DNA from 2 places in the Exiguobacterium sp. H66 genome. Region 2 is predicted to be linked to the other one. Evidence: riboswitches for the same ligand, from Rfam matches in the RefSeq annotation. Region 2 holds a riboswitch; the other holds the start of a gene.

What was found. A riboswitch is a leader RNA that binds a small molecule or an ion and turns the genes downstream of it on or off. The one in region 2 is predicted to bind S-adenosylmethionine.
Region 1: another riboswitch for S-adenosylmethionine. It lies ahead of KNP88_RS08445 (LLM class flavin-dependent oxidoreductase); the one in region 2 lies ahead of mtnK (S-methyl-5-thioribose kinase).

What each region holds. Positions count from the first base shown of each region.
Region 1 covers NZ_JACSMQ010000004.1:89,980-105,569, reverse strand. Annotated here, with positions in the region: gene KNP88_RS08455 (SRPBCC family protein) at 1-154, opposite strand, end outside; gene KNP88_RS08450 (ATP-grasp domain-containing protein) at 259-1,206, opposite strand; gene KNP88_RS08445 (LLM class flavin-dependent oxidoreductase) at 1,203-2,261, opposite strand; SAM riboswitch class I at 2,334-2,438, opposite strand; gene KNP88_RS08440 (DUF975 family protein) at 2,630-3,304, opposite strand; gene KNP88_RS08435 (DUF2325 domain-containing protein) at 3,372-4,640, opposite strand; gene KNP88_RS08430 (DUF817 domain-containing protein) at 4,733-5,512, opposite strand; gene KNP88_RS08425 (YczE/YyaS/YitT family protein) at 5,671-6,339, shown strand; gene KNP88_RS08420 (MarR family winged helix-turn-helix transcriptional regulator) at 6,496-6,945, shown strand; gene KNP88_RS08415 (nitroreductase family protein) at 7,374-8,009, shown strand; gene KNP88_RS08410 (nitroreductase family protein) at 8,063-8,698, shown strand; gene KNP88_RS08405 (NAD(P)/FAD-dependent oxidoreductase) at 9,201-10,523, shown strand; gene KNP88_RS08400 (DEAD/DEAH box helicase) at 10,558-12,003, opposite strand; gene rlmN (dual-specificity RNA methyltransferase RlmN) at 12,127-13,200, opposite strand; gene KNP88_RS08390 (ABC transporter permease subunit) at 13,408-14,148, opposite strand; gene KNP88_RS08385 (ABC transporter ATP-binding protein) at 14,145-15,026, opposite strand; gene KNP88_RS08380 (methyltransferase) at 15,069-15,590, opposite strand, start outside.
Region 2 covers NZ_JACSMQ010000007.1:141,507-157,096, forward strand. Annotated here, with positions in the region: gene KNP88_RS12335 (TPM domain-containing protein) at 1-661, opposite strand, end outside; gene KNP88_RS12340 (LemA family protein) at 658-1,251, opposite strand; gene KNP88_RS12345 (undecaprenyl-diphosphate phosphatase) at 1,363-2,199, opposite strand; gene KNP88_RS12350 (heavy metal translocating P-type ATPase) at 2,372-4,462, shown strand; gene KNP88_RS12355 (ZIP family metal transporter) at 4,569-5,381, opposite strand; gene KNP88_RS12360 (YolD-like family protein) at 5,448-5,777, opposite strand; gene KNP88_RS15840 (Y-family DNA polymerase) at 5,761-7,086, opposite strand; gene KNP88_RS12370 (pentapeptide repeat-containing protein) at 7,296-7,943, shown strand; gene KNP88_RS12375 (MBL fold metallo-hydrolase) at 8,035-8,790, opposite strand; gene KNP88_RS12380 (arsinothricin resistance N-acetyltransferase ArsN1 family A) at 8,864-9,364, opposite strand; gene KNP88_RS12385 (1,2-dihydroxy-3-keto-5-methylthiopentene dioxygenase) at 9,553-10,092, opposite strand; gene KNP88_RS12390 (methylthioribulose 1-phosphate dehydratase) at 10,108-10,728, opposite strand; gene KNP88_RS12395 (2-hydroxy-3-keto-5-methylthiopentenyl-1-phosphate phosphatase) at 10,725-11,384, opposite strand; gene KNP88_RS12400 (2,3-diketo-5-methylthiopentyl-1-phosphate enolase) at 11,381-12,571, opposite strand; SAM riboswitch class I at 12,652-12,753, opposite strand; SAM riboswitch class I at 12,958-13,060, shown strand; gene mtnK (S-methyl-5-thioribose kinase) at 13,137-14,306, shown strand; gene mtnA (S-methyl-5-thioribose-1-phosphate isomerase) at 14,303-15,349, shown strand; gene KNP88_RS12415 (sugar ABC transporter substrate-binding protein) at 15,369-15,590, shown strand, end outside.

The sequences.
Region 1 (15,590 bases), on a different contig from region 2:
GGCGGTACGTCGATCCGACGACGCCCGGCTTACGTTCAATCACCTCATGTTGGACTACCCCCGGAATGAGTCGTTGCAGTCGATCGTGATCAAACAAATGCCACGCCTGTTCGATTGGAATCGCAAGTACTTTTTCTTCACGCCACGTCACCATGACACCACCTCCTTTTAGTTTAAAAATACCCTGATGTCCGTCGTTCTAACGCTCGACTACGGCACAATCAGGGTATTTTTCTTACTTCAAGTGGATTTTGATGTTCACTTCACGGTTTGACGTTCTAACACATGACCGAGGAATTTGGCGAGTTCCAGCATCCCAAACTTCCCAGCTGCCGCTTCAGCGTCCGAATTGTAATTCGTATTCGTGTTGACGTCATACGTATAAATCGTCCCGTCCGCATCCTTGATGAACTCAATCCCGGCGACCGCAATTTTATTTTCCTGCAAGAACGCTTCATACTGAGCGATGATTGGGTCATCGAACCCATCGACAACTTGGAATTTCATCGGTGTCTCTGCCGCCTCTTCCCCAACCGGGCAGAACAAATCATCGATGACACAAGCATCCGCGGGGCAGAGCTCGAATCCTTCCGACGTATCGACACGGACCGCATAGACGAACTTACCACCAACGAATTCACAACGCGTAATATACGGTTCAGGTGCTTGAATGTACTCTTGAATCAACGTGATGCCGTCGACCGGCTCATCGAATGTCGGTCCGTCAAGATACGTCTCGAGTGCTTCAATCGAGTGGAACAATTGAACGCCGAGTCCTTTACCGGCACGATTGTGTTTCGTGATGAACGACGACACTCCGATGTTTTGAGCGGCTTGGACGATTTGATCACGTCCGACGGCTGCCGTCGTTTTCGGAACACGGATACCTGCTTTGCGTAAGGCGGTGTATTGGTTGATCTTACTGACCTCGAGTCGTAACGCACGGGTTCCGTTGAAAACGGTCCGATCATGTTCTTCGAGCCAAGCGAGGACCCCTTCCGTCAATTCTGGTGCATACCGGTGTCCGCGTGTATGGGACGAGGCACTCATCCGGCTGTAAAAAACGCCTTCCGGTGGTGTTTCGTCGAGCGGGACGACCCCTTCGTTGAGGTGCCACTGTTCATACGGTAAGTTGAGTTCCTCGAGTCGCTTGATTAAATGATCCGTCCATTCCTGATTTTCGTGTAAAATATGAATTTTCGTCATTTTAGTTGACCTACCTTTCGTTTCGCTTCGACGCGTGGCATGACCTCGCGGGCAAAGCGTTCCATTTCTTCGAGTTGCGGAGAAAATTGGAGCAAGAGCAACGTCACCCCGACCGCTTCAAATTCAAGAATCCGTTCTGCGATTTGATCCGGCGTCCCAATCAGATTCGGACGCAGTCCACGGTTTGAGACGGAGTAATCATTTCGTTTGACCTGTTGTTCGAGTTGCGATTTACTGACGAAGTCGTCATATCCGGCATATCCGGCACCATCTTCTTTGACGTTCGTAATCCGGCGCCATTCTTCGAGCGCTGCTTCTTCCGTCTCGCGACAGATGATATAGGCTGCCAGTCCGAAACTCGCAAGCGGCTGCTTCCCGGTCGCCGCGCGGCGGATTTTCATATCCGTAATTTTCGTCGCGACTTCATCAACCGTTCCCCCATGCATGACATAGGCATCACAGTGATTGACGATCGTCTGTTTCCCCGTCTCACTCTCACCACCAGCGTAGAGCTTGATTCCGGGACGCTGAACGGGTTTCGGGTGAAGCTCTGCCCGTTCCAGCTGATAGTAGTCTCCGTCAAAACTGTAGGGTGATGCGTCCGCCCATAATCCTTTCATGACCGTCACGAATTCTTCCGTCCGGGCATATCGTTCGTCATGGGCTGTAAATATCCCATTGTATTGACGGGCTTCTTCCTCCCACCAGGCCGAAACGACGTTGAGCGTAAAACGTCCGTTACTCAACTGATCGAGGTTCGCCGCCATTTTCGCTGTCGTCGCCGGATTATGAAAACCGGGCCGGACGGCTGTCATGATTTCCAAACGTTCCGTTGTCGCCGCAATCGCCGCTGCCGTCGTCCACGCCTCAAGACTCGGTTCGGCTATTCCTTTAATGTCGTTTAAATTCAATTCTGCAATCAATGTCGTAGAAAAGCCAATCCGTTCTGCCGTCTGTGCGACTTGTTTCGCATAATCGAATGTCGCTGGCATTTGTTCATCCTCGACGTTTCGTAACCAACCTCCGAAGATTGGTAACCAAAATCCGTATTCCATCCCCTTTGCCCCCTTTTTGCATAAAAAATCGCTCTTTTCGTTTAGAAAAGAGCGACGAATGTCTACTGTCGGCTCTTATCTTCAAAGGAATAAATTCCTCTTGGAAGTAGCACCTTCCGCTCATGCGGGGTTGCTGAAGTGTCGTCGGGCCAGTCCCTCGACTTCTCGTGATAAGAATAATTGAAATTAGCGTACATCTTTTAGCAGAGTAAAGCAACCTTTAAACCTTCTTTTCCTATCGGAATTAAAAAAACATTTGGAAAATCACTCTGTTTCTTGATACTTCTTTGTCTAGAAGCTAAAAACAGGGATTGCGCATCGGTTTAAGATGGCAATCCCTGTTTTGTATGGTGCTGTTCAAAATCAATTCATTCTGGTGATACGAACGGTGAGTCATTGTGATTTGCATCCATCATGGCTGTCCGGTGACCAGTCGTCGAAACTTCTTCCCCACGCACGCGATCATAGAACTTCGCGATTGTGACGCTGAAGTACGGGCCAATCCAGAGGAAACCGATTCCGAGCGTAATGATTCCGAGCAAGAACCAACCGATGAACGAAAGGACGAGGAAAAACGCCTCTTTTTTGTGTCCATCCATCATTTGGCGTGAACGCGTAATGGCATCAAGGATGCCAATCGATGGTTCGTCCCGAATGATGTAATACGTCAACATGTAAGAGAATGACTTAATGATTCCTGGAATGATGAAAAGTAAGAACCATAGCCCTAAGAAAAAGGTTTGGACGATTGACACTCCAATGGCTTTCAAGAACATTTTGTACGGCTCAAACAAATCTGCGACTTTCGTCTGCTCGTCTCGGGCAACGGATAGGGCGAGCCATGACCATCCCATTGCAACCGGTAAGGTCAACACCGTCAAGAGCATACCAATCAGGTCGATAAATTGGAAATCCTCTTCGGGTGAGGACGCAAATCCGTTCGGAACGCCTTGAATGATTAAGAACAACAACATCATTAATGCCATGAAGCCCCATCGTCCCTGCAACGACTCGCGCGCTGCTAATTTTAATTGTTTTGACATCGAAAGATCCTCCTCAAAAATAAGTGCTACCTTTCTTTACGGTTTATTTTTGAGGAGGTTTCACTTTTTAACGCTTGTCTTTTAGTAAACGTTGGACCATTGCTTTCTCAAGTTGTTGCTGGCACGCCGTATACAAAGAGCGTCGTCCATCGAGTCGTTCAATCGCAAACGGAATATCGTGCTTTTTTGCTTGCACGAGAACATGTGCCGCTGCTGCGTGGGAGACGCGACTTTTGATGACGACGATCGCATCTGTCTTTTTCGCGAGACAGGCAATTTTTTTCGCAGCTTGGGCGTCACCGCCAAGATGGATTAATTCAATCCCTGTCTCCGCAAAGAAGTCGCGGTAGACGGCGCGCTGTTGCTCATTACCGACGATGACGAGACGCATGCCGTCGTAGGAAGCAAAATCGAGTGCCGTTTTATCGACGAATTCGATTGGTTGACCGGGTAATGTCGTCGTATCGAGACGTTCGAGTTGCTGGACTTTCTTTTCCCGGAGGCGCCGCTCTTTTTTGACTTTCTTCGCCTTCGGTTTCCGTTGCATCATCTTGTCGTAGCGTCCTGTTTTCGTCTGTTTGTTTGCAGGTGACGCAGTGACGGACTCGGGCGAACCACTCGATACGTCGCGTGCCGGTAATTCCGTCATGGTCGGTACTTCGTAATGAAATGCGTGTTTCCAGACAATCGTCAATGTCTCCGGATGACCTTTCCACATGACGAGGTCGACGAGTTGACCTGCTTTCAGTTGGAAGAACCGCATGTCTTCGAGTGGTGTCGTGTAATAGAACGGTTTTCCCGTCTCCTCTTGCAGTGGACCGTCAATCGTCGCTTCGATGATGCCATGGTTCTTGACGATACACTTTTCAAAAACGATTCGCTCTGCAAGTGGTTTTACTTGATCCGTCGCGACGACGGCTAAGATTTCAAGCGACGTCCGGCGCTCATCTTGATGTAGGACTTGGACACGGACTTCCATCCCATGCTCCAGGTTCCAGTCACGGATTTCTTTTTCTGAGACATGACTGTTTGGCCATTCCCGTAACGAGCCACCCTTTAATTGCCGTTCAAACGTATAGGAATACCGTTGTTCGACAGTCCGTTCAACTTCTTCCTTCCGTTCCTGAATCATTTTGATCGGGAGGCTAGATGGTGTTTCCGGACGTTCTACTAGTTTCGTCGTTGTTTGACGTGGCGCGTAGTACTGCGACAGCTGGACCCATTCATCGATTCCGTTGATTTCTTCAAGTAACAAACCCCAGTCGTCTGCTGTCTCGACGATGTTCAGTTTGCTTGTAACTAACTCCTTCGCTCGTTCGATTACGTGATGCATCATGTTAAAAACCCCTTTGCTATTTTTTCCAACTATAGCAAGGTCATGATGCTTCACCCGCGCAAAAAAACAACCTGGTATTTTTTTGTTATGGGTTACGATTTAACTTCGACTGCGGAGTCGTCACTTCGGTATTTTTCGACGACGACAATCAAGACGGTAATGATGACGAGTAAGAACCAAGACGATAATTTGCCAAAATCGACAAGTGCCCACCCCTCTTGCTGATGCGGATAGACCCAGCCCTTAAAAAAGGTGACGATGTTTTCCGCCAGCCAAATGAACCAGGCAATTAGTAAAAATGATAAGACAAGCGGGAGACGGTAAACCGTATCCTCTAGTCGGAAGTAGACCCACGATTTAAAGAAGACGACGATGACGAGTCCCATCAAGAACCACCGTAAATCGAGCATCCAGTGGTGCGTAAAAAAGTTTAAGTAAATCAAACTCCCGACAGCAAGTGCGAGGGTCGGACGTGGAAAGGACGTAAACCGAAGATCAAGTCGCCGAAATGCCTGACAGATGTAACTCGCGACACTGGCATACATGAAGCCCGCATAGAGCGGAACACCCAGCACCTTCGAAAATGCGTCTTCCGGATAACTCCATGAACCGACGTGGACTTTAAACAGCTCAAGTCCTAATCCAATGACGTGAAAAATAAGAATCAGCTTGAACTCTTCTTTCGTTTCATAACGGGTCACGAGTAAGGCGACTTGGACGAACAGACACCACAGTAACAGGATGTCATAACGGGCAATCGGTTCACTCGGCAAATAACGTGATAAGGCGAGTGCAGCAAAGATGGCGACTGGAAAGACACAACAGAGTGCTTCAAGATATGTAAAACGGATGAGATGGCGGATCAATCGCATCGACGTCCCTCCTCTTCTTTCTTTAAGTATACGAGACGTTCGCCGTACCTCCCTCCTTCTCAAGTTGGACATTCGACAATTTGTTGCTTCTGCTTTAGTCCACGAACGTGATACAGTTAACGAATACGTATCTTATTGAATCGAGGTGACACGCAACGATGTTCAAACGTTTCCATACGTCCTGGTTGCTGCGCGCAACGTTGAAGTGGTTCTTATTTTTAAGCGGTCTCTTTTTACTCGCCGTCGGTTCCTCCATCATGATCACCGCTAACCTCGGTGTCTCGACGTGGGATGTCCTGCATCTCGGTCTTCAAAACAAAACACCTTTGTCAGTCGGGACGGTCATTCTTCTCGTCGGTCTGCTGCTCGTCCTCGTCAAATACTTACTCGACCGGATTCGACCGCAAGTCGGGACACTCGTCAATGCAATTTTCGTCGGTGTCTTCATGAACCTCGTACTTGGTTCTCATTTGCTTCCATCGTTCTCAGCTGTCTGGCTAAACGCCTTATGGCTCATCTTCGGTATTTTCATCATCGGCATGGGGGCAGGGCTATACGTCGCCGTCGGATACGGCGCCGGTCCACGTGACGGATTGACCTTGACGTTAGCGGATCGTTTCGGAACCTCAATCCGGATGATGCGGACAATCATGGAGATAACGGCATGTGGTCTTGGTTGGTTACTCGGTGGCCCCGTCTTTTTCGGGACCATCCTCTCAATCTTTTTGATTGGACCGTTTCTTCAATTTTGGTTAGTCTATTTCCGGCGGATGATTGCCGCAATCGATGCTGGGGTCGTTCGACCGAACGAACAAAAAATCAGCTGAGCCGCCTGACTCGATATCGTTTCGAAAGAAATGGTATCTTTTTTTCGTGGATGAAGCAGATTAGTTGCACCTAGAAAAAATACACGTTATATTCGTTTACATATCAATCTTTGATACGTCAAAGGTTTCTTGGAACGAAGGGAAGGATGTGATGATTTGAGTATTTCTTGTACGGAAAAAGGACGCCTCATTTATGCACTCGTCTCGGTCAATAAGACGATCGCGCAAAAATTTGATTTATGTACAGATGGCTTCAGTCAGACTCGGATGGACTTACTAGCCCAACTCGAGGTCGGAAAGACGATTAGTCAAAAAGAATTGCAACAACGCGTCAATGTCGACAACGCTGCCGTGACGCGACATTTAAAACATCTCGAAACGAACGGAATGATTCAACGTGTCCGTTCTGAGAGCGATAACCGTGTCATCCTCGTCTCATTAACTGCAGAGGGTGCCACACGTATCACACAATTGCGCCAGCAAAAAGATGACTTCTTGGAAAGGCTGTTAACCGGCTTTACTGAAGAAGAACAAGATCAACTCGCACAAATGATTCAGCGTATTGAAGATAACGCGTTAACATTACCTAAAACTACTGCACGTTGAACTACCTCCACCTACGCTTCGCTAAGAGGTGGAGGATTCCTGAGTTATTCGACCTAACGGCCGAAAATTTATCAGGCTAACCCCGTCGTCCCGACGGTTGAACGTTAATCTTGCCCGTTTCTTTTGCGCGGATGCCTACTCTGCTTGGTTTTCGCTACTTCGGTCATCCGCAAGGTGGACGTTGAAGATTTTACGTGACAGACGAACTTCCTGTCACAACCCTATATCTTCAGTTTCCAAAGAACGTGACATTTTAATTATTCCTGATTTTAATTGTCTTCAAACTAAGAGCGTCGGACAATTTACGTGTCGGAAGACACGCCTTGTCCGAAGACGATTCATCCCCCACTTGGACTAGGGCTTCACCCTGAACGTTTAGAAGTGGGCGTATTCTCGTCTATTTTTGATAAAAAAAGGAGAGCTTACTCATGACAACACAAACATCTACTGACTTTATGGAAATCGTAAAAGGCCGTCGTTCAATCCGCAACTACGACACGGACGTAAAAATCTCAAAAGAAGAAATGACACAAATTCTTGAAGAAGCAACACTCGCACCGTCTTCCGTCAACATGCAACCATGGCGTTTCCTCGTTATCGACAGCGAAGAAGGAAAAGCGACACTCGCTCCACTCGCGAAGTTCAACCAAGTCCAAGTCGAGACATCATCTGCTGTCATCGCGGTCTTCGGTGACATGAATGCGATCGATCAACTTGAAAACATTTACGATACAGCTGTCGCACAAGGACTTATGCCGCAAGAAGTCCGCGACCGTCAAGTTCCGGCAATCAAAGGTATGTATGAAAACGTTCCTGCTAGCGCACTTAAAGACAGCATCTTGATCGATTCAGGTCTTGTTTCCATGCAATTGATGCTCGTCGCTCGTGCACACGGTTACGATACGAATCCGATCGGTGGATACGAAAAAGATCAAATCGCTGAAGCTTTCGGCATGGATAAAAATCGTTATGTACCAGTCATGCTCCTTTCAATCGGGAAAGCCGTTGACGCAGGATATCCATCAGTCCGTCTTCCAATCAACGATATCGCAGACTGGAAATAAGTTCGATTCGCTTCATCAAAAAATAGAGAACACAACAAGGGAGATTGAATACTATGACAACACAAACAACTACTGACTTTATGGAAATCGTAAAAGGCCGTCGCTCAATCCGCAACTACGACACGGATGTAAAAATCTCAAAAGAAGAAATGACACAAATTCTTGAAGAAGCAACACTCGCACCATCTTCCGTCAACATGCAACCATGGCGTTTCCTCGTCATCGACAGCGAAGAAGGAAAAGCGACACTCGCTCCACTCGCGAAGTTCAACCAAGTCCAAGTCGAGACATCATCTGCTGTCATCGCTGTGTTCGGCGACATGAATGCGGTCGATAGCATCGATACAATCTACGACATGGCTGTTGAAAAAGGGCTTATGCCGCAAGAAGTCCGCGATCGCCAAGTTCCGGCAATCAAAGGATTCTACCGCCCAGAAGATACAGACACACTTCGTGACAGCATCTTGATCGACTCCGGTCTTGTTTCGATGCAATTGATGCTCGTCGCCCGTGCACATGGTTACGATACGAACCCAATCGGTGGTTACGAAAAAGACCAAATCGCGGAAGCATTCGGTATGGATAAAGACCGTTACCTCCCTGTCATGCTCCTTTCAATCGGGAAAGCCGTTGACGCAGGATATCCATCAGTCCGTCTTCCAATCAACGACATCACAGATTGGAAGTAAGCAATCCGCACGATGAAGAGAGCACCTCGTTTTAACGGGGTGCTCCGACTGTAGACAAACTAGATGGAAGGTCACGTAAATGTGATTTTCCATCTTTTTTTGCTCTTTCCTTCCTAATCGTCTTCCTGTGGCAAACATCGCGCCGCTTCGCTTCCCTGTCCCGTCTTCAAAGAGCGGCTGTACGACTTGTCTTTTCCTACGCTATTGCCTAAAAAGCGTCGTTTTCGTTGACTCCTACGGGGAAAAGTGCGTTTTTAACGCGCTGTCAGAGGCAGGCAAGACCCTGCTCATTGTCCGTGAGGACCAAGGAGCAACGGCTTGTGCCTCGCCCGAGGAAAGCAACGAAAAAAGACGCTTGATCTCCCGATAGCACGTTGTCTACAGCCTGGAGCATCCCGTTTTACGGGGTACTTTTTTTGCTGCATTTCCTGTCCCTCCTTTGCATTTAAATTCAGTTCGGCTCAATCCTTTTGTATACTGAACGAAAAAGGAGCGGATGCAGGTGTATGACGTAACGATCATCGGCGCAGGTGTCGCCGGAATTTTTCTGGCACACGAACTCGTACAGGACGGACAATCCGTCTTAGTGATTGACGCCGGAAAACCGTTAGCCGAAAGAACCGTGACAGACGCTTACCTCGGCTTTGGCGGACTCGGTAAATCAGAAGGAAAATACAATTATTCAACAGAGTTCGGGGGCGAACTCGAACAAAAGTTAGGTCCGGAAACGACACTTCGCTTAATGCAACAAGTCGATGCCGTCCTGTGTCAGTACGGAGCACTGGAGGTCCCTTTGTATTCCACTCATAATGCGTCATTTGCGGCGCGTGCTGAAGACGCTGGTTTACATACAATCGAGACGTCCGTCCGTCATCTCGGAACTTCACTTACGAAACAGGTGCTCGCCCGACTGGAGGACATGTTGATGCAGACGGTCACGTTCCGCTTTTCGACGCAAGTCGAACAGATACAGAAACAAGCGGATACTACATTCACACTCAAAACAGCGTCAGAGACGTTCTCGAGCCGACGAGTCGTGCTTGCGACCGGACGTTCCGGAACGGACTGGATGCGCCAGCAGCTAAAGCAGCTCGGTCTGGTGCAAACGAAAACACGACTCGACCTCGGGATTCGGATTGAAATGGATGAAGCGCCTTTTCGGACTGTATTACAGGACACGTTCGAAACGAAGCTGGCATACGCATCTGACGCTGGAACGGCCGTCACCTACTGCATGAATCCGACCGGTCGGATCATCCGCAAATATCAAGAAGGTCTCGTCATGCCGGACGGACAAAATTTCCGCGAACAGACGACGGGGACGGCAAATTTAAACTTCACGTTGTTTTTACCACGCTATTTCGATACGTTGACCGCAGCGAATCAATTTGCGACTTCAGTCATCGGACAAATCAACCAGGGGTCGGACCGGATTGTCGTCCAACGTCTCGGTGACTTGCTTGCCGGTGTAGCTTCTACAGCAACCGGAATCGCTCACAATCAAGTCGTCCCGACGCTCGAAGCAACACCAGGAAACCTGCTCGACGAGGTCCCGGACACAGATCTCACCGTGTTACTCGGATTTTTCGAGCGGCTCGAACGTTTGCTCGAAACTCCGCTCTCCCCTGATACATTGCTTTACGGAATGGACGGGAAGTTTTACGCTCCGGTCCTCGCGACCTCCCGCGACTTCGAAACAGACATCACGGGACTGTATGCAATCGGGGATTGTTCCGGCGCGACCCATTCGCTTTCGCAAGCAGCGGCGAGCGGTCTCCACCTCGGACAAGTCTTACAGCAAAAAACAGCCGTTTCGGGAGAGTAAAGCTCTCTCAAAACGGCTGTTTTTCATTCAGTTCTTATTTTTTAAATGCTTCATATACTTTCAGTTGTTTCCCTTTGACCTTCGTCGTCTTCATCGCGCGTAAGACGAGTGGCCCTTTACCGTTCAGAATCTCGACATACGTTACCGTATCTTGAATCGTGATGATCCCGATATCCTGAGCAGTCATCCCTTCGATTTTCGCAATCGTTCCGACAAAATCAACGGCCCGAAGTTTCTTTTTCTTCCCGCCATTGAAATAGAGCTTCATGATGTCAGCGTTCAGTTGTTGTGTTTTTGATGTGCGGACATCCGTCGTCGTGATTTTCTCTTCGAACGCATCTGCCGTCCGAATCAATTCACGTTCCGTCGGTGCTTGACGTTTTTCGATTGCTTCGCCACGGTACTGTTCGACTTCACGAAGACGGCGCATATCCGCTTCCGTCACGAGGCTGATTGCTTTCCCCATTGCGCCCGCACGCCCTGTCCGACCCGTCCGGTGCACATAACTTTCTTTTTCGACCGGCATGTCGTACTGGATGACGTGGGTGATATTTTCGATGTCAATTCCACGTGCTGCGACGTCTGTCGCGACCAAGTAACGGAATTCGCCTGCACGGAATGCCTTCATGACCGCAAGGCGCTCGTCCTGTTCCATCCCGCCGTGAATTTTCTCGACCGGATACTCCATCGCCGTCAGTCCTTGGGCGACGAAATCGACATGTTCTTTCGTCCGGCAGAAAATCATACAACGGTCCGGATTTTCGACGACCGTGACGTCTTTCAGGATTGCGAATTTCGTCTTATCGGTTACAGAAATATAACTGTGATCGATTTGAGCGATTTCGGTTGCATTTGTCGTGATTTCGACTTCTTTCGGCGACTGCATGTAACGTTCGCTCAGCTTGTGGATGTCTTGCGGGAACGTCGCTGAGAACAACATCGTCGTCCGTTGTGTCGGCAGTTGTTTTAAAATCGTATCGACTTGCTCGAGGAAGCCCATGTTCAGCATCTCATCCGCTTCATCCAGGACAAGGTATTTGACCTTTTCAAGCGAAAGTGTCCCTCGCTCGAGGTGATCGAGCACACGACCTGGTGTTCCGACGACGATATGGGTCTTCTGTTTTAATTCCGTGACCTGACCACGGAACGGCTGTTTTCCGAAAACGGCTGTCGCTTTAATCCGCTTGTAACGCCCGATGTTCATCACGTCTTCCGTGACTTGCAGCGCCAGTTCACGCGTCGGTGTCAAAATTAGCGCTTGTGGTTTATTTTCTTCCCACTCGACGAGTTCACAGAGTGGAATGCCGAACGATGCCGTTTTCCCGCTTCCTGTGCGTGATTTGACGATGATATCTTTTTCAGACAAGGCGACCGGAATGACGGCTTGTTGGACATCCGTCGGCGTATGGTAACCAAGTTGTTCAATCGCTTCTAAAATTGGTGAACTGAGTTGAAAATCAGTGAATGGTTTTTTTGGCATGTGAATCCCTCATTTATTATATAGTTTCGAATTGACCGTACATCTCATGACCTCTCATTATGCGCTACTTTCCGCAGGACGTCAAAAGAGCTTCCCGTCAGAGTGACAGGAAGCTCCACTTGCTTATTTTGCTGCGACTTTATCTTTTTTGATTTGTTTACTGCGTAACTGTCCACATGCTGCGTCGATGTCTGTCCCGTGCTCGAGACGAACACCACAGTTGAGACCGTTCTTTTTCAACGTATCGTAGAATGTCGAGATATCTTCTGACGTACTCCGTTGATATTGACCATGCTCATCAACCGGGTTGTACGGAATCAAGTTGACATACGTCAAGTGACGTTTGTCTTCGAATAATTTCGCAAGTTCGATTGCTTGTGCTTTTTGGTCATTGACTCCACGAAGTAAGATGTACTCGATCGTAATTTTACGATTCGTCGTCTTCACGTAATAATCGATGGCAGGCATCAATTTTTCAAGTGGAATCGCACGGTTGATTTTCATGATTTGTGTGCGCAACTCGTTGTTTGGTGCGTGCAATGAAATCGCCAAGTTCACTTGAAGTTTTAAATCTGCGAATTTGTAGATTTTATCAGCAAGACCACTTGTCGAAACAGTGATGTGACGTGCACCGATCGCAAGACCGTTGTGATCTTTGATGACGTTCAAGAAGTCGACCATGTTGTCGAAGTTATCAAACGGCTCACCGATACCCATGACGACGACGTGGCTGACACGTTCTTCTTTACCGACAGCATCGAGGTGATGTTGGACGTTCATGATTTGTTCGACGATTTCACCAGCTGACAAATCGCGGCTCTTCTTAATCAATCCACTCGCGCAGAAGCTGCAGCCGATGTTACAACCGACTTGTGTCGTCACACAGACAGAGAGTCCGTATTTGTGACGCATGAGGACTGTTTCAATCAAACTGCCGTCATACAACTTGAAGAGGAACTTGATTGTTCCGTCTGCTGATTCTTGTTTAACTGATTCTGTCATCGAGCCAATCGCAAAACTCTGATCTAACAACTCAAGGCAATCCTTGTTGACATTCGTCATTTCAGCGAAAGTAGTGACACGTTTACGATAAAGCCAATCCCAAACCTGCTTCGCACGGAACGGCTTGTGACCTTGATGCGATAACCAGTCTGTCATCTGCTCAATTGTTAATCCATAAATGGATGGTTTATTCATTAGTGAGACCTCATTTCTTTTTCCAGAACTATAACATTCCTTTATCTTAGTAAAAATCGGGCACTTACGCAACGTTCAAATCCTAAATGTTCACTTTCTGTAGATTTCGAAAGGCTGTTTCGCTTTGTTTTGTCAAAAAAATGCCTCAAATCGATAAATTCCGTTTTCGAAAACTGATAAAAGCAAAACTACTGAACATCAGACAGATTAGCACAAGTAGAAGGATGTGCAACAGTAAATGTTCTGTCCCCGCCGCAATCGTCCCGTATCAAACAAACTGAAGATCGATCCATAACGCATCCAGTCCGTTTTTTCACTTAAGCCCGCTCCAATCGTCAAGACAATCGAGAAGACGAGGACACCGGCAGCGACGGAAAAGGCACGACGCTCATCGTCAAAGAGTGTCGCGATAAACAACGTGAAACCAGCAACCGCATACAGCAAAAATAAGGCATTGACTTGCAGTCGCAATAAAGTCATACCATCAATCGAGATACCAGACATCGTCCAGTCCGCCATCAGTAAAACGAGCCCATTCAATAGAATGAGACAGGTACTCGCAATCAGCATGACGATGAGCGCTGCTGCCGTATATTGAATCCGCGTGATCGGGGCTGCGATATATAAAATCAATTCGCCATTGTCGATCGGACGGGCAAGTAACCGTGCCGCGAGGGACAACATATAAAACGTCGCAATAACTTGAAAAATCAAGCCGTAATAATTGCCGGCTAAGAGATCGAGCAAATTATTGAACGTCACCTTGTCATATTGGAATGCCTGTAACAATTCTTTTGGGAGAGCTTCGAGTTTTGCCTCGAGCAGACCGGTCTTCATCATCGATGGATACAAGGCGGCGAGCAACAATAAGTACAAACTGGTACCAAGTGAATAGGCAACGATCGGTTTGACGTTCTGCTTGAGTAAAGACCAGACGACCACGCTCATGATTCGTCACCCTCCCCGTAATAGTGCAAAAAGACATGCTCCAAATCATCAGCCGTCGTCTGAATCGAGCGAATATCGTACGCAGTCAGAAGACGGAGAACTTGATTCAGTGTCAATTGGTCACTTGTCAAAAAGGAGACACGTTGTTGTTTTTGCGTCGCCCCAACTTGAATCGCAAATTGTTCCGCCTGTGCAGCAAGACCGAATTCGACCGTATACTGTTTCCGGCTCGACCGGATCAGTTCATGGATATCGGATTCAACGATGATTCGTCCGTCTTTTATCAACGCTGCCCGGTCGCACGACTTCTCCATCTCCGGGAAGTGGTGCGAACTCATCAAGATTGCTTTTCCGAGGCGACGTTCTTCCTCTAACCACGTCAGAAATCGTTCCTGCATCAATGGATCAAGTCCGCTCGTCGGCTCATCAAGGAGATAGACCGGTGCGTCCTTCATGAAACATCCGACGAGTGCGAGTTTTTGTTTTGTACCTTTAGACATCTTCCGCACCTTCGTTTTCGGATCGAACGGAAAGCGCTCAAGTAAATCCGCTTGACGCTTCCGGTCCCCACCATGCAATTGTTGCATCAACTGTAAGATGTGGTCTCCCGTAAAGTCTCCCGGCAAACTGATTTCTCCCGGCAGATAACCGACGAGTCGTTTCACTTCTTTTGTTTCAACCCAGCAATCAAATCCACCAATCGTCGCATGACCGGAGTCAGCAGCAATCAAGCCCATCAATTGACGAAGTGCCGTTGATTTCCCTGCCCCATTCGGACCAATGAAACCAAAGACCATTCCCGGCTCGACAGAAAAACTGACATCGAATATTCCTTTACCCGACGCGAACGCTTTCGTGACATGTTCGAGATGAATCACTTCAACCGCCTCATTTCTTTTTTAGGAAATGGCTACAGTTAGTTATACCCGTTCTGTCATCGTGTCGGACGTAGCGAATCGATAAATCACAAACCGTTCATCATGATTTTTTTCGAATAAATCGCGTAACCGGACTTCCTCGATTTGTTCGAACGCCGTCTGGTTCTCTAAAAAATACCGGTATTCATCTGCCGGATAATAAAGAATCAAATCGATGGTCCGTGGCGCCTGCTCGACCGACTGTAAGATGTGGTTGACGACCTTGATAAAAATTTGAACGGAAAAAGGGTTAAAAAAATAAAACTTTGTCGCTTCTACCGGAATCGGATAACTTTCTGCATAGACATGTTCAAATTGAAGACTCCCGCGCCGTTTTTTAACTTTTTTTAAGTAATTCATCTGATTCGTCAGTGCATCCTCATAAAACTGACCGTTCATCTCGATTCCGATGACGGAACAGTCAAACCGATCGTGGAGATAAAAGTTCAAGCGTCCCTTCCCGCACCCAAAATCAATCACCGTATCCTCAGAATGAAACGGATAGACCGCGCATAGCTCATCCAG
Region 2 (15,590 bases):
CGGCTGACAGAATGTTGATGATTGCGAAGAAGAACATGCCACCTGTAAATTTCATATCTAAGAACAATAACAGGACAAGGCCTGCACCGATGACGATTTTGACCCAAAGACTCAATCCGTCTTCAGCATTCGCTTTAGGCGGATCTTGTGATTCGAGTGACTGTTCCTTCGAGACGACACTGATGACGGCTTTATAGGTTTCTGAAGCTGCTTTTCCGTAATCGCCTTCGTCACGATAAGGAACGGCATATTGGTCGAGGATCCGGCCTGCCGTGATATCGGTCAGGACACCCTCAAGCTTGTAACCGACTTCAATCCGGAAATTCCGGCTTTTTTCGTTTGGTGCCACGATCACCATGACACCGTTGTCTTTTCCTTCTTGTCCAATCCCCTGGGCACGGAAGGTTTCATTCGCATACGTGCTCAAGTCCTGTCCTTTTAAGTCGGGGACAGTTTTTAAAACGACTTGTGCGGTCGTGTATTGTTCGAGTTCCTGACCAAGACGAGCGAGTTCCGCTTCTTCCGACGCGGTCAGCAACTTTGCATCATCTTGGATGAAGAAAGCGGCTCCCGTGCGTTCTGATACGGCTTCGGCAGTCGGAGTCAGAAGGAAGAAAACGAGGAACGCACTCAAAAGGAGGCGCGTTCTTCGCCAAATCATTTCGAATCACTGTTGAAATCGACCGTTGGGTTTTCGCGGTCGCTTTCTGAAATTTCATAGTATGGTTTTTTATCAAAACCAAACGCCGAAGCATAAAGCGAAGTTGGGAAACTGCGACGTTTCTTATTGTAGAGTGTGACTGCATCGTTGTAATCTTTCCGTGCGATACCGAGACGGTTTTCTGTCCCTTCAAGCGTATCCATCAATGATTGAAATCGTTCACTTGATTTGAGGTCCGGATACGTCGTTTGTAAGGCGATTAATCCACGGAGAGAAGACGTGACTTGCTGGTCGGCTTCAATCCGTTGTTCTGTCGAAGCAGCGCGGGCAAGGCCGGCTTGTGCTTCTGCGATATCGCCGTAAACTTTTTCTTCTTGACCAGCGACACCTTTAACAGTCTCGACAAGGTTCGGGATGAGATCCGCCCGTCGTTTAATTTGGTTATCGACTTGTGACCATTTGTTCGAAACGTCTTCTTCGACGTTTACGAGACTGTTGTATTGTCCGATTGCTAAAAATGCAATGATGACAACAACAGCAATTCCGATGATGAGAGGTAATTTAGAACCCCCACGATTTCTACGTGCCATAATTCGTTCACTCCTTTTTCTGTATCTCATCTACTATATACCCTAAACGGTTTCAATAAGTTTCAAAAAAACAAAAAACTATCAGCAAAAAACTGATAGTTTTTTTGTTTCTTACATGTAAACGACGATTGCAAGAATCCCAGCTAAGACAAGGCGATAGATCGCAAACGGGACAAGTTTGATTTTATTGATCAGTTTCAAGAAGAAACGAATCGATAGTAGCGCAAACGCGAACGATGCAACAAAACCGACAATGTAAAAGCCAAGATCGCCTACATTGATGTAATCCCAGTTCTTAACGAGCGAGAGAAAACTGGCTCCGAACATGATCGGTACGGCCATGATGAACGTAAAGTCGGCTGCTGTCCGGTGATTCATCCCGAGGAAGACCCCGCCGGAAATCGTTGAACCGGAACGCGAAAATCCTGGCCAAAGCGAAATACATTGGAACAATCCGACGAGTGCCGCTTGGCGGTAAGTAATTTGGTCGAGTGTCGTCGTTTTCGGTTCTTTTGGACCGAGTTTATCCGCTGCAATCATCAAGATGGCACCGACAGCGAGACCGATGATGACGGTATCGATCGAAAAGAGGTTTTCATCGATGAAGTCTTCGAACAATAAACCGAGCACGGCAGCAGGAAGCAGTCCGATTAAGACGTGACGCAGTTTTAATTTGTGTGTGCCCGTCGCATCATGCTCGCCTTCGATTTTATAGAGTCCGATTAAGCTGAACAACCGTTTCCAAAAGACGACGATGACGGCAAGGATTGATCCGAGCTGAATGACGATCTTAAAGGTGTTCGCGGAGTATTTTCCGAGAAAGTCCGTTGTTTGGAGCCACATGTCATCGACGATGATCATATGACCAGTTGAAGAGACCGGGGCGAATTCCGTCATCCCTTCGACGAAACCGAGTAAGAGTGCTTTAAGTAATTCTAAGATATGCATGTTATTCTCCTTCTATATTTTACTATCTAAAAACATATCATGTTTCATTCTTCTGAGATAGAACTAATCTGAATATCGGGCGCAAGACCGATAACGAAAACACCTTGTCGAATGAATAAAAAAAGAGTAGGATGGACTTATAATCAAACGAACATTTGAATGAGGTGGAGGAATGGAAACGAAAACTGAGCGATTACGAATTTCAGGAATTGATTGTGCCAATTGTGCGGCGAAGGTCGAGCGTGGTGTTTCGACTGTCGAAGGAATCGAAGCGGCAAATCTTGATTTTACGGGACAAAAGCTTTATATCACTTATCAAGGAGAGGCACCGGATGACGCAACATACGATGCGGTCGTCAAACGGGTACAAGAATTAGAGCCGAACGTCGAAGTTTCTCGTGACGTTCCATCTGACGAAAGTCATGTTCATGACCACGGTCCATTTTTAACGAAAATGAAAAAGATTCAATACAGCATCGGTGGGGTTGCCTTCATCAGTGCCTTCTTTTTACCGAGCTCAATTGAACTTATCTCATTTGCGCTGGCTTACTTCTTAATCGGTTGGGATGTGTTACGAAACGCGATCCGAAATATTCGTCAGGGACAAGTATTTGATGAAAATTTCTTGATGGTCATCGCGACGGTTGGTGCTTTTCTAATTGGCGAGTACCCGGAAGCGGTCGCCGTTATGCTGTTTTATCAAGTCGGTGAGTTTTTCCAACACCGGGCAGTCGATCAATCCCGCAAATCGATTGCTGAATTAATGGATATTCGTCCTGAGACGGCAACACTTGAAAATGGACAAACGATTAGTCCGTTACAAGTGAAAGTCGGACAACGGATTTTAGTCCGACCGGGCGAAAAGATTCCGCTCGACGGAACAATCCTTGAAGGAGAAGCATTCATTGATACCGTCGCCTTGACGGGAGAATCAGTACCACGACGTGTCCGCACGAACGATACGATTCTTGCAGGAACGATCAATACAGATGGGAGACTGTTGATTCAAGTCGACCGTCTCTACAGTGAGTCAACGGTCGCAAAAATTCTTGATCTCGTTGAAAATGCTTCGCGCCACAAGGCGCCGACGGAAAAATTCATCACCCGATTTGCTCGTGTCTACACACCGGCAGTCGTCGGGATTGCGACATTGCTTGCTGTCTTGCCTCCATTGTTTGTCACGGGTGCGACATGGGAGGACTGGATTTACCGGGCACTTGTTTTTCTTGTCATCAGTTGTCCCTGTGCGCTCGTCATTTCAATCCCCCTCGGTTTCTTCAGTGGAATTGGTGCCGCTTCAAAACGTGGGATTCTCGTGAAGGGTGGAAATCATCTCGAGGCATTACAACAGCTGGATACGGTCGTTTTTGATAAAACAGGGACCTTGACAGAAGGGGTCTTTGAAGTGACGGAACTCCGCCCGGTTGCCTGTTCAGACGAAGAATTATTGAAAGTGGCAACGCTTGTTGAACAGCATTCGAATCATCCGATTGCAAAGTCCATCCAACGGACATATGCAAGTTATGGTGAAGTGACGGAATCCGTTCAAGAGTATCGCGAAGTCGCAGGATCAGGTGTTGTCGGTCGCTTCGGAACGGATACGATTCGTGCCGGGAATGCCCGTTGGTTCAACGAACTTGGTTATGAGACGCTTGATCAAACGGCAGACGGGACGTACGTTCATGTCGCACGCAATGATACGTACCTGGGCTACATCCGAATTGCTGATCACATTAAAGACAGCACGGTTGAAGCACTTGCTCGCCTCAAGGCACTCGGTGTGAAGAAAACGATTATGTTAACAGGGGACCGCCTGGCAACGGCAGAAGTGATTGGCCGTCAAATCGGGATTGACGAAGTTACAGCAGAACTATTACCTGATCAAAAAGTCGAACAACTCGAACTGATTTTGAAGCAAGCGGATGGAAAAGTGGCCTTTGTTGGCGACGGCATCAATGATGCCCCTGTTTTGACACGAGCCGATGTCGGAATCGCGATGGGCGGACTCGGCAGTGATGTGGCGATTGAAGCCGCAGATATCGTCCTCATGACAGATGAACCAAAGCAGTTGGTCGAAGCAATTGAGATTGCCCGTGCGACACGAAAAATTGTCTATCAAAACATTTTCTTCGCACTTGGCGTGAAAGCCGTGTTTCTCCTGTTTGGTGCATTTGGTTTCGCGACGATGTGGGAAGCTGTGTTTGCGGATGTTGGTGTAACCGTCCTGGCTGTTTTAAATGCGATGCGCATCCTCAAAAAATAATTAAAGGTACACGTTGAAAGGTACGGACTCAAAAGTCATTCCAATATCAATCTGAAAACTCCTTCACCGGCGATGAAGGAGTTTTTTTTGTTCAATCAGTTTGTATTTAGCCTAAGGCGACATCAAGAATCATCATGACGGTAAAGCCGACCATTAAACCCAGTGTCGCTAAATCAGAGCCGTTTTCAGCTTGTGATTCAGGAATCAATTCCTCGACGACAACAAAAATCATCGCGCCGGCTGCAAAGGCGAGTGCGTAAGGCAGTAACGGCTGAATGAAGAAAACGGCAGCCGCCCCGATCATTGCCGCAATCGGTTCAACAATAGCGGACATTTGACCGTAATTGAAAGCGCGACGGCGTGACATGCCTTCACCACGAAGCGGAATTGATAAGGCAGCACCTTCCGGCATATTTTGAATCCCGATTCCGAGTGCGAGCGTCAAAGCACCAGCGACTGTCGCCCCGTCCATATTTAACGCAGCAGCACCAAAAGCGACACCGATTGCTAGACCTTCCGGGATGTTGTGCAAGGTGATGGCTAAAAAGAGCAGAGTTGCCTTTTTAAGACCGGTCGAAGGGCCTTCTGCATTTTCAAGTGGTGCGGATAAGTGTAAATGTGGTGTGACGAAGTCGAGTAAGCGAACGAAGAAGCCACCTGCTAAAAATCCGATTGCAGCCGGAAGCCAGGCGATGCCACCATCCTGTTCCGTAAATTCAATCGCCGGAGCGAGCAGTGACCAAAAGGACGCAGCGATCATGACACCGGCGGCGAAGCCGAGCATCATATTCATGACCTTTTTTTCAATTGTCGTAAAGACGAAAACAAGTGCCGCCCCAAGTGCGGTCAAGCCCCATGTCATCATCCCGGCGAGTAATGCCTGGATCACGACGGGGAGTGAAGTAAACCATTCAAACATACAAACATTCCTTCTTTCAAATCATAATTCAAGAGATAAGTGCATTATTGAAGCCCACTGTCACTCCTACCCGTTTTCAATCCGAACTAGTCGCATCAGGGGAATTTCGATCGGATTTTGACTCCGGACGTACAGAAGTCCTCGTTCGCGCTCGATTCGTTCGATGAATCCGGTCAGTGTGATATAGCTTCCTTCCTTATAATACGTGATTTCAAGTTCTTTTCCTTCCATTAATGCTTCTTCGAGGATGAATTGCCATGATTCTTGAAGTTGTTCATCGATGGGCGGTAGTGTTAAACGATGCGTATCTTTATAATAGTCGCGCAACAGTTGAATGTACTCCGGCATCAAAAACGGAATCCATTTTAAATTGCCACGGTCACGATACCGTGTCATTGCCGTCACCTCCCGGATGACCACCGACGAAGCGGAGGCGGCGCTTGGCGACACTTGTATCAAGAAAAGAAACAGCGAGGCGGATGGTTCCCTTCCCGTAACGGACGTTGACATGATCGATTGCCTTTAACAAGCGTTTGCGTTTCCAAACACGGGTATTGTCTTCGAACAACGACAGTTGCAGTGCACCTTGGTCGGGGACAAGTTGACCGAGCGAGACGGACAAAAAACGAATCGGTTCGTGTTCGAGCCAGTTCGGCTCGAACAGCTGAAGGATATGGCGCAGGATAATCCGTTCGTCTGAAGTCGGATAAGGGAGACGGAGTTGCTTTGAAAATCCTGCCCGGACGATATGTCTCGAGTAACGGACACCTAAGTGAACCGTCCATCCAAGTTGATTGGAAAAGCGGACGCGGGCTGCGACATCGCTTGCGAGCTCACTTAAGACCAGCCGAATCTGGTCGTATTCGTAATAATCACGCATCAGTGTCACGCCATGACCAACCGTCTTCTGTCGGGATGATGCCGGACGAAATAAAGCGGTCGGATCAATCGTCGTCGGAGATTGATCGATGCCCCATGCATGATGCCAAAGTTCGGCACCGATGACACCAAAACGTTCGTGTAGTGTTTCTAATGGTGCGGCCGCCAAATCGCCGATCGTCTCGATGCCTAATTGATTCAGATGGTGCTCCATTTGATGACCGATCCCCCACATCTTACGAACGGGAAAGTCATGTAAGAGACGGGGGACATCAGCATAACCACAACGCGCAATGCCCTGTTTTTTCCCGAGTAAATCAAGGGCAAGTTTCGCGATGACGTTATTAGGACCAATCCCGATTCGGACGTGAATGCCGGTTTGTTCCAGGATAGCTGACTGTAATTGGTTAGCAGCTTCAAAATCCGTACCGAAGAGGTGCTCCGTTCCCGTCATGTCGATGAAACTTTCGTCAATCGAGTAGACGCGAATCACTTCCGGTGGTCCGAATTGATGGAGCACATCGAGGACACGAATCGACGTTTTCATGTAGCATAACATGCGTGGTTCGACGAGGTGAATCTGCTTTCGTTCCTTATACGGGAGTTGTTCAATCTGGTAGAGACGACTTGCCGTTTTGATACCAAGCGTCTTCAAAGCAGGGCTCGCCGCTAAAATGACGGAGCCGCTCCGTTTTAAATCGGAAACGACGGCTAATTTTGTTGTTAATGGTGGTAGATTTCGGTAATGGCACTCGCAACTGGCATAAAAAGAGACACTATCCACGCAAAAAATACGTTGGTTTGGAAAGTCCGCATCAGAAGACACGAAAATCACTCCTTTTAGAACGTTTGTTCTTATTTTATTTATGTTGATTCTAGCACGGTCTCAAAGTGTCTCAAATCAAAAATTGAAAAAGAGTGTACATGTCATCACTTTTTAGAGCGCGGCATGACTTTAGAGATCATCCTCTTGGGTCATATTTAGGTAACAGGTTTGGTACACTAAGGACTGAGAAGAAGAAGGGTTGGGAGAGAATGAAGAAAAAACCGATGATCCATCTACCGGATGTCCCGAATAATTTAGCAGTCGAAACATTTGCAGAAATCGAAATCGATGATCCGTACTTGTATCAAATGCTGTATGAAAAAGAAACGTTACCCATCGAGCTGACGGAGCGGATCGATGCCAATCAAGTCTGTTTTCGGAATGTCTCATTTGCGGGTCTCGTGTTTGATCGCGCGTCATTTGAAAATGTCCGGTTTGAGCAGTGCGATTTGACGGGTTGTCAGTTCCGTGACAGTCGTTTTCATCGCGTTCTGTTTCAGGACTGCCGCCTGACGGGGGTTCAATTAGAAGAAACGACGCTTGATCATGTCACGGTAAAAGCATGCCAGGCGAATTACTTACAAGTGATTCGGACATCGCTCCGACAAGTAACGTTCGAGCAGACGGCGATGCGGGAGACACAATTCTTCGAAGGGAAACTCATCGATTTACGTTTTGAGGATGTTGAATTGATGGAAAGCCAGTGGGTTGAAACTCCGTTAAAAGGACTCGATTTGCGACAAGCGGACGTCTCGGGGATTACGATTGATCCACGCTTTTTGACAGGGGCGATCGTGACGGAAGGACAAGCAATCGCCTTCGCTCGTTTGCTGGGTCTTGTCATTCCGCAAGAATGAACATGAAAAAACCGGACGCTGTTCCTCTTCCTTTTAGGGAAACGGAAAACGTCCGGTTTTTTTGTATTCATACGACTCTCGAAGGAGAGACTTAAAAGGAGAGCGTCTCGCCGTCGTCCGGAATCAAAAAGTGAGCGGAGAGATGATTTGCTGCTAAAAAGTCAGCAATCATATCGCGGCGGAGCAGGCAGTGGTTGACGGCCTCGAGATGCGAGACGATGATCGTCGCTTCAGCCGCTGCCGCATGGACCGCTAATAAATCACGTTCCGACATCGTGATCGGTTCACCGGTCTGGAACTGGGCGGCACCACTATTGACGACGATGACATCCGGTGCATAGGTATCAATCGCAGAATCGACGTCGTCACACCAAATCGTATCACCGGCGATATAGAGCGTCGGCTCATCGGGATGTGTAAAGACGAGACCGGATACGTGTCCCATCCGTTGTCCGATTTCGCCGACGCCGTGTTGACCGTTCGTGCGGAAAACTTTGACATCGCGGAGTGTCACACCCTGGTCGAACGGCTGAACGTCGGTGAAACCGGCCTCTTTAATGACAGAGGCGTCCGTCGCGTTTTGGGCATAGAGCGGAACCGTCTTCGGTAACAATTGTTTGGCAGCCTCATCGAAATGATCGGCGTGAAGATGTGTCACGAAGACGGCATCCGGGTCGAGTAAGGTCGAGACATCGACCGGTAAGTCGACAAGGGGGTTGCGGTGGGTGTTCGGTGTATGGTCGAACGGAGGAAGCGAACCCTTTTCACCGAGAAAAGGATCAATTAAAAAAACTTGGTTGGCATAGGTCAAGACGAGTGTCGCATTTCGAATTTGCTGGATGTTCACAGGCAATCTTCCTTTCTTGTACGAATCTTCCTCGTCTCATATTCCCGACTTGTCGAACCTTTAATCCAAAACATCATTGGTCCGGTTTAGGGAGAATTTTTTCCATGGCCAGGACATCGACATAATACCCGTTTAACATTCCTTGTTCTTTAAAGGTACCGACGATTCGGAATCCGGCTTTGATGTAGAGTTTTTGTCCGATCCGGTTGAAGGGGAACGTAAAAAGAATCAGCTTATGCATGCCGTGAATGATTGCATGTTCTTCGATGATGTCGAGTAGTCGTTTTCCGATTCCTTGTCCGCGGTGGGTCCGTGTGATGTAGACGGACAGTTCGCCGACGGACTGATAGACGGGACGCGGATTGTAGGCATCGAGCGAAATGAAGCCAAGAATCTTTGATCCTTCATAGGCAACGTAACCGGCATGTCGCTCGGAGCGTTCACTGAACCATTGCTGCATGAAGGCGAGATCTTTCGTATCCGTCTCGAGCGTCGCGATGCGGTCTTCAATTCCTTCATTATAAATGGCGAGCACGTCCGGTAAGTCGGCTTCTTGAACGAGACGAATCATCATACACGTCAGCTCCTTTTTGTGTCCTTTTCTTCATTATATCGGAGATGGACGAAACAAACGGCATGTTTCTAGAATAGGAAATGCTCCCGGACACGCGCTTTCCTCAAACATGTTTGTCAGACGACGTTTCAGTACAAAAAAAGCCCAGGTCCTCTATCGCTAGAAGACTTGGGCCGGACCGGACTGAATTAGTTTGCTGAAGACAGGGCATCCCGCTCGTAAATCGGCACCCAGCCGTCCGTCGTGACGAAGATTCGGATTGCTACCACTTTCCGGTCTTCCTGGAGCGTGAAGTAGTGGCGCGTGTTGACGGGAACGGAAATCAAATCACCGGGATTGAGCTCGATGTTGTAATAGCCGACCTCCTCGTCTTTAATCGCAAACACGCCATGGCCGCTGACGATGAAGCGGACCTCGTCATCGGTATGATGGTGTTCTTTTTGGAAGTTGACGAGTAATTCATCGAGATTCGGTGTCGTATCCGACAGTGCGATGATGTCAGCCGTCTGGTAACCGCGACGTTCCGAAACATCTTTAATCTCGTCCGCGAATGTCGTTAAAATCGTCTGTTTGTCGTCATCCGTTAATGTAAAGTTCTCGACGAGGTCGCCCGGTAACTTCGAGACGTCCCATTGTTCATATAAGACGCCGCGTGAAGCAAGGAATGAAGAGACCTCATTTTGATCCGTATACCGTTCGTTTGTCTGTTGGAAAAGTACTGTTGCCATTGTAAATTCCTCCTTTTAATGAATCGCCTGTCGGCACGTTTGTAGTTTTAAGGTGTAACTGAACAAAAACTCGAATGCTTCCAACTGTTTTTTCGCTTCAAAGGCAGTCGGTGCCCAGACGGTGATGCCGTGATTGCGAATCAGGACGACGCCGCTCTCGGCATGTACATGTGCTGCAAAGGCAGCGGCAAGCGTCGGAATGTCGGCATGGTTCGGGATAATCGGCACACGAACTTCCGCATCTTCTTCCCAACGGCCGAGTGCCTTGATGATTTCCTGACCGGCAAACCGAATCTCGCCTTGATCGCCGTACAGTTCCGAAATGACATTATTGTCAATCGTATGGACGTGAAGGGAACACCCGGCAGTCGTTCGGTTGAAGACCTCGACGTGGAGCAATGTTTCGGCAGAGGGACGACCCGTCTGTTCGCCGATCAGTTGACCGGACGCGTCGACATGGACGAAGTCGTCCGGTGTATCCTGCCGTTTGTCCTTCCCGCTTGCCGTCACGAGAAATTCAGTCGGTTGATCGGCTGTCCGGATGGCGAGATTGCCGCTTGTGCCGGGGAACCAGTCGCGTGCTGCAAGTTCCTGTTTGACGGCACGTAATTCTTCATATCGTTTTAAGAAGGTCATGTGTACACCACCTTTGTCTGCAGATGATTCAATATGTCATGAAAGTTTTCAAACGGCGTATACGGGATGCTGTGCTGTTCACATAGCGTGATCAGATAATCCCGTGCATAAACGTGATCCGCCTGCTTAGCCAGTTCAAAATCTGTTACGGAGTCGCCGATCGCGATGATTGTGTCACCGTTCTGCTTCAGCTTCCGGGCGATCGAGGTTTTGCAACAGCCGCATTGATTTGTACAGGCTGCGTCGCAGGCATGCGGCCATTCGATTTGAACCGTCTCCTGTCTGAAGTCACTGCCGTTGCAATAAATCGCTTCGTCCGTCAGTACATCCGCAAGAATCGGCTGGACAAAAAAGTCGATCCCGCCGCTGACGATGGAAAAATCAATCTCGTTTGATTTGGCAAAGGCGAGCAAGGTGTCGAAGCCGGGACGAATGACCGCCCGTTTCATCAAGAAATCAATGTAGTCCTGTTTTTGACTGGACGGAAGCAGCTGAAACATCTGTCCGATGCCGGACTGAATCGAGAGCGACCGGTCGAGCACACCTTGTTTTAACGGTTCAAATTTTTCCGGCGGAGCGAACTCCTGCATCAAGGCGATGATATTATCGTGCTCCGTTACCGTTCCATCAAAGTCACATAAAATCCGGATCGTCATTTCGTGATCCCCCAAGCATCGAGGGCGACACGTAATTCCTCGTGCCGGCGGGCGGCACTTGTCAGTGATTCGCCGGCCAGTGCTGCGTCCAGTGCCTGGCGGAAAGCGATGACTCCGGCCGCAGCACCTTGCGGATGACCGTGGACACCGCCCCCGGCATTGATGACGGAATCGACGCCGAAATCACGAACAAGCTGGGCGACGAGACCCGGGTGGATTCCGGCGGACGGGACCGGGAGAATTGCTTTGGTCTCACCGATTCGGGTCGCTTCGACGGCAATCCCGCGGGCCAGGTCTTTGGCGAGGGCGACATTCCCATATGGCGACGGGAACAGTGTCAAGTCGGCACCGGCAATCCGCGGCAACGTTCCGAGCAGGACCGGGGCAGCAATCCCGTACTCGGGACTGGCGATCAAGGCACCGCTCAACGCCGGATGATTAAAGATCGGGACCGGGATTTCCGGATCGGCTGCCAGTTCCCGCAAGACATCAAGCCCGTATGTAAACGTGTTGAGCAGGAGGGCTGTCGCTCCGGCTTCGACCAGTCGTTTCGCCTGCTCTTTCAAGCGGAAGACCGGACCACTCAACGTAATCGCATAAAGGGCCCGTTTACCGGTCTGTTCATAGTGTGCATCGAGGACTTCCCGTCCGATCCGCGCCCGGTCGAGTGCCGGTGTCAGCGGATTGTCGTATAAAATTTCGTCATCCTTGACGAGATCAATCCCGCCGGCGAGCTGGGCTTCCAGTTGTTCCCGTAAAAAAACGAGGTCCCGTCCGATGACGCCTTTGAAGATGCTCATCAACAGGGGGCGGTCATGGACTTGGATCAACTGGCGGACGCCCTCGATGCCAAATTTAGCACCGGGGAAATCCGGTGTGAACGAAGCGGGAAGCTGAAGATCCGTCAGTTTGATTTGACCGTCGAGTGACAGCTTGCCGAAGACGGTCGTCAAAATCGCCGAAAAGTCCCGTGAGACGTTGTGTTCCGGATAACGGATCGTGACATATCCTTTCCCGTCGTGTTCTTCCGTATGGACGACTTGTCCTTTAAAGGATTCAAGCTGTTGTTGTTCCAAGTGATTCAAATCGGTCCATGAGCCGACCGTCAGACCGAGGGCGATTTGCTCTGCCCGTTTTGGTAACTGATCGGTCACGCCGAGGTGGTAAGTTGCGGTAATGTACGCCATGATCGTCGTCTCTCCCTTGTTAAAAAATACAAAAATGGCCCCTCGTCAATGACAAGAGACCATGAAAAATTGCGCGTGGACTCTTATCTGTCAGCGTGTTAGCTGCAAGAATTAGCACCGTGCCAACTGGTCGGTTGCTGCGACATCATAGGGCTCGTCCCTCCGTCTGCTCTTGATAAGAATTGGATGAAATTGTGAAATCTAATTGCAATTTTTACATGAGATGGACGTGATGTCAAATAATTTTTTGAAAATTTATTTTTTTTGAAATCAACTTCTATAGATGGCGGTCTTTTAAATGGTTTTTCACTAAAAATTGGAATTGACAGATGATTTAAGACGGGCGTAATATTCGAATCAACATCGAACACCACAACCACATATGACTCTTATCGTGAGTTGGCAGAGGGAATTGGCCCGAAGACGCCGCAGCAACCGACCATCCGGCACGGTGCTACATCCAACAGACATTCGTCTGAGAGATAAGAGGACGGATGATACCCCGCGCCTCTTTTCTATGACGAAAAGCGGCGTTTTTTTGTGTAGAAATGAAGGGGGAAGCAAGATGGCATATCAAGCATTTACAGAACAGGACGCCATTAAACGTGTCCGGGAACTCGGACTCATCGGACAGGAAGAAGCGACGGCAGAAGAAATCGGCGACGGGAACTTGAACTTAGTCTTTCGGATTCAGGCAGGGAAAGAACGTTTGATCTTGAAGCAGGCATTACCTTATGCAAAAGTCGTCGGGGAAAGCTGGCCCTTGTCACTCGAGCGGGCCTGGATCGAACAGTTGGCACTGAAGGAATTCGCAAAATACGCGACGCCATTCGTTCCACGGGTCTTTCATGCCAGTCATGAAGAAGCGTATACAGTGATGGAGGACTTGTCGCACCTGCAAATCGTTCGGATGGGATTGCTCGCAGGCGAAACGTATCCGCTCCTTGCAGAGCATGTCGGTTCATACTTGGCACGGACGTTATTTTTCACGTCAGATTTTGCGCTCGGTCCAGTCGGAAAAAAACAGGTCGCACGTGACTATTACAACCCGGATTTATGCGACATCACGGAAAAGTTAATCTTTACGGATCCGTTTTACGACGCGGAAACAAACAACATCGAGAGCGGCTTGGAAACAGACGTACAGCAGCTCTGGCAGGACGAAAAACTGAAGAGGGAAGTGGCGAAGCTCGAAACGTTGTTCATCACGAAAGGGGAAGCCTTATTACACGGGGATTTACATACAGGAAGCATTTTTGCTTCCGCGGGCGAAACGAAAATCATCGATCCGGAGTTCGCTTTTTACGGACCGTTCGGGTTTGATGTCGGTCAGTTCATTGCCCACCTCTGCTTTGCGGCGTATCCGAACTATGCTGAGTTGCGGGAGACGCGGGTGAAGGATATCGATACGTTCTGGCTGACGTTTGCTTCGACGTTCACGGCACTTTGGGAACGGGAAGCCGTCGAACCTTTCCGGACGGTACCCGGGCTTGTCGATGATGTCCTCAGTACAATTCTCCAAGACGCGCTTGGTTTCGCCGGTTGTGAACTGATCCGGCGGACGATTGGTTTGGCACCGGTCGCTGATTTGGAACAAATTCCGGATGCGGCGACGCGCCTTGAACGGAAACGTCATGCCCTACGCCTCGGGACGGCATTGATTAAACGGCGCGGCGAATGTAAGACGTTTACGGACCTCCGGAATTTCGACGTGACGGAGGAATTGAGCCGATGAGCGAGTTTATCCGTAGTGTCATCTATGAGCGGGCGTGCTTAAAAATCCTTGACCAGACCCGTCTTCCGCAAGAAGAACGGTACGAAGTCATTCATGATTTGGCGCAAGCGGTCGAGGCGATTAAACAACTTCGTGTCCGGGGGGCGCCGGCAATCAGTCTGTTTGGTGGTTTCGTCCTCGTGCAGGAAGCGTTTCGGACGACGGGATCGCTTGACGAGGTCAAACAAAAACTGTTGACGGTATCGGCGGAATTACTGGCGACCCGGCCGACCGCCGTCAATTTGCGGAACGTACTTGATGCGCTGAATCAGCTTATCCTTTCGAGCACAACACTCGAGGAACTGCCGAAACGTCTGGAACAAAAAGCAATCGCCCTTTATGAAGCCGATGCCAAGACGTCACGGCAAATCGGTGTGCATGCGTTGGAGCTGTTTCAAGCGGGAGACCGGGTGTTGACGATTTGTAACGCCGGATCGATTGCGACAGCGGCGTACGGGACGGCACTGGCCCCGTTTTATCTTGCGAAAGAACAAGGCATCCCGTTATCCGTCTATGCGTCGGAAACCCGACCTTTGTTGCAGGGGGCACGTTTGACGACATGGGAGCTGCAACGGGCAGGGATTGACGTCACCTTGATCACGGACAATATGGTCGCACATACGATCAAGGAAAAGCAGATCACCGCCATCATCGTCGGCGCGGACCGGATTACCCGGAATGGGGATACAGCCAATAAAATCGGGACGTTCCAGCTGGCGTTATTCGCACGTGCCTTCGGGATTCCGTTTTATGTCGCCGCACCGCTGTCGACGTTTGATGTGACGAGTTTATCGGGAGACGAGATTGAGATTGAAGAACGCGATGCCCGTGAAGTGACACAGTTTGCCGGACAGATGACAGCGCCAGCGGGTGTAGCGGTCTTTAATCCGGCGTTTGACGTGACACCGCACGAGCTCATTACGGCGATCATCACGGAACTCGGCGTCATTGAACGGCCGAGCGTGGAAACGATCGAACAGGCAATCGGACAACAGGTCATCTAAACAGACAGGGGAGATCGAGATGAAAAAATTAGCATTCTTGCTCGCACCGGCAGTCTTGCTGGCTGCTTGCGCCAATAGTGAAGCGACACCGGCGAAAAAAATCAGCGGTGTGCCGGAAAGTGTCCAAGGCGACATCAAGATTGCCGTCATCCGCAATCTGGCGTCCGATGATCATACGAAACAATTTTTGGACGGTGCCCGGTCGGAAGGGGAGGCACTTGGGTTTAAGGTCAACACGTTC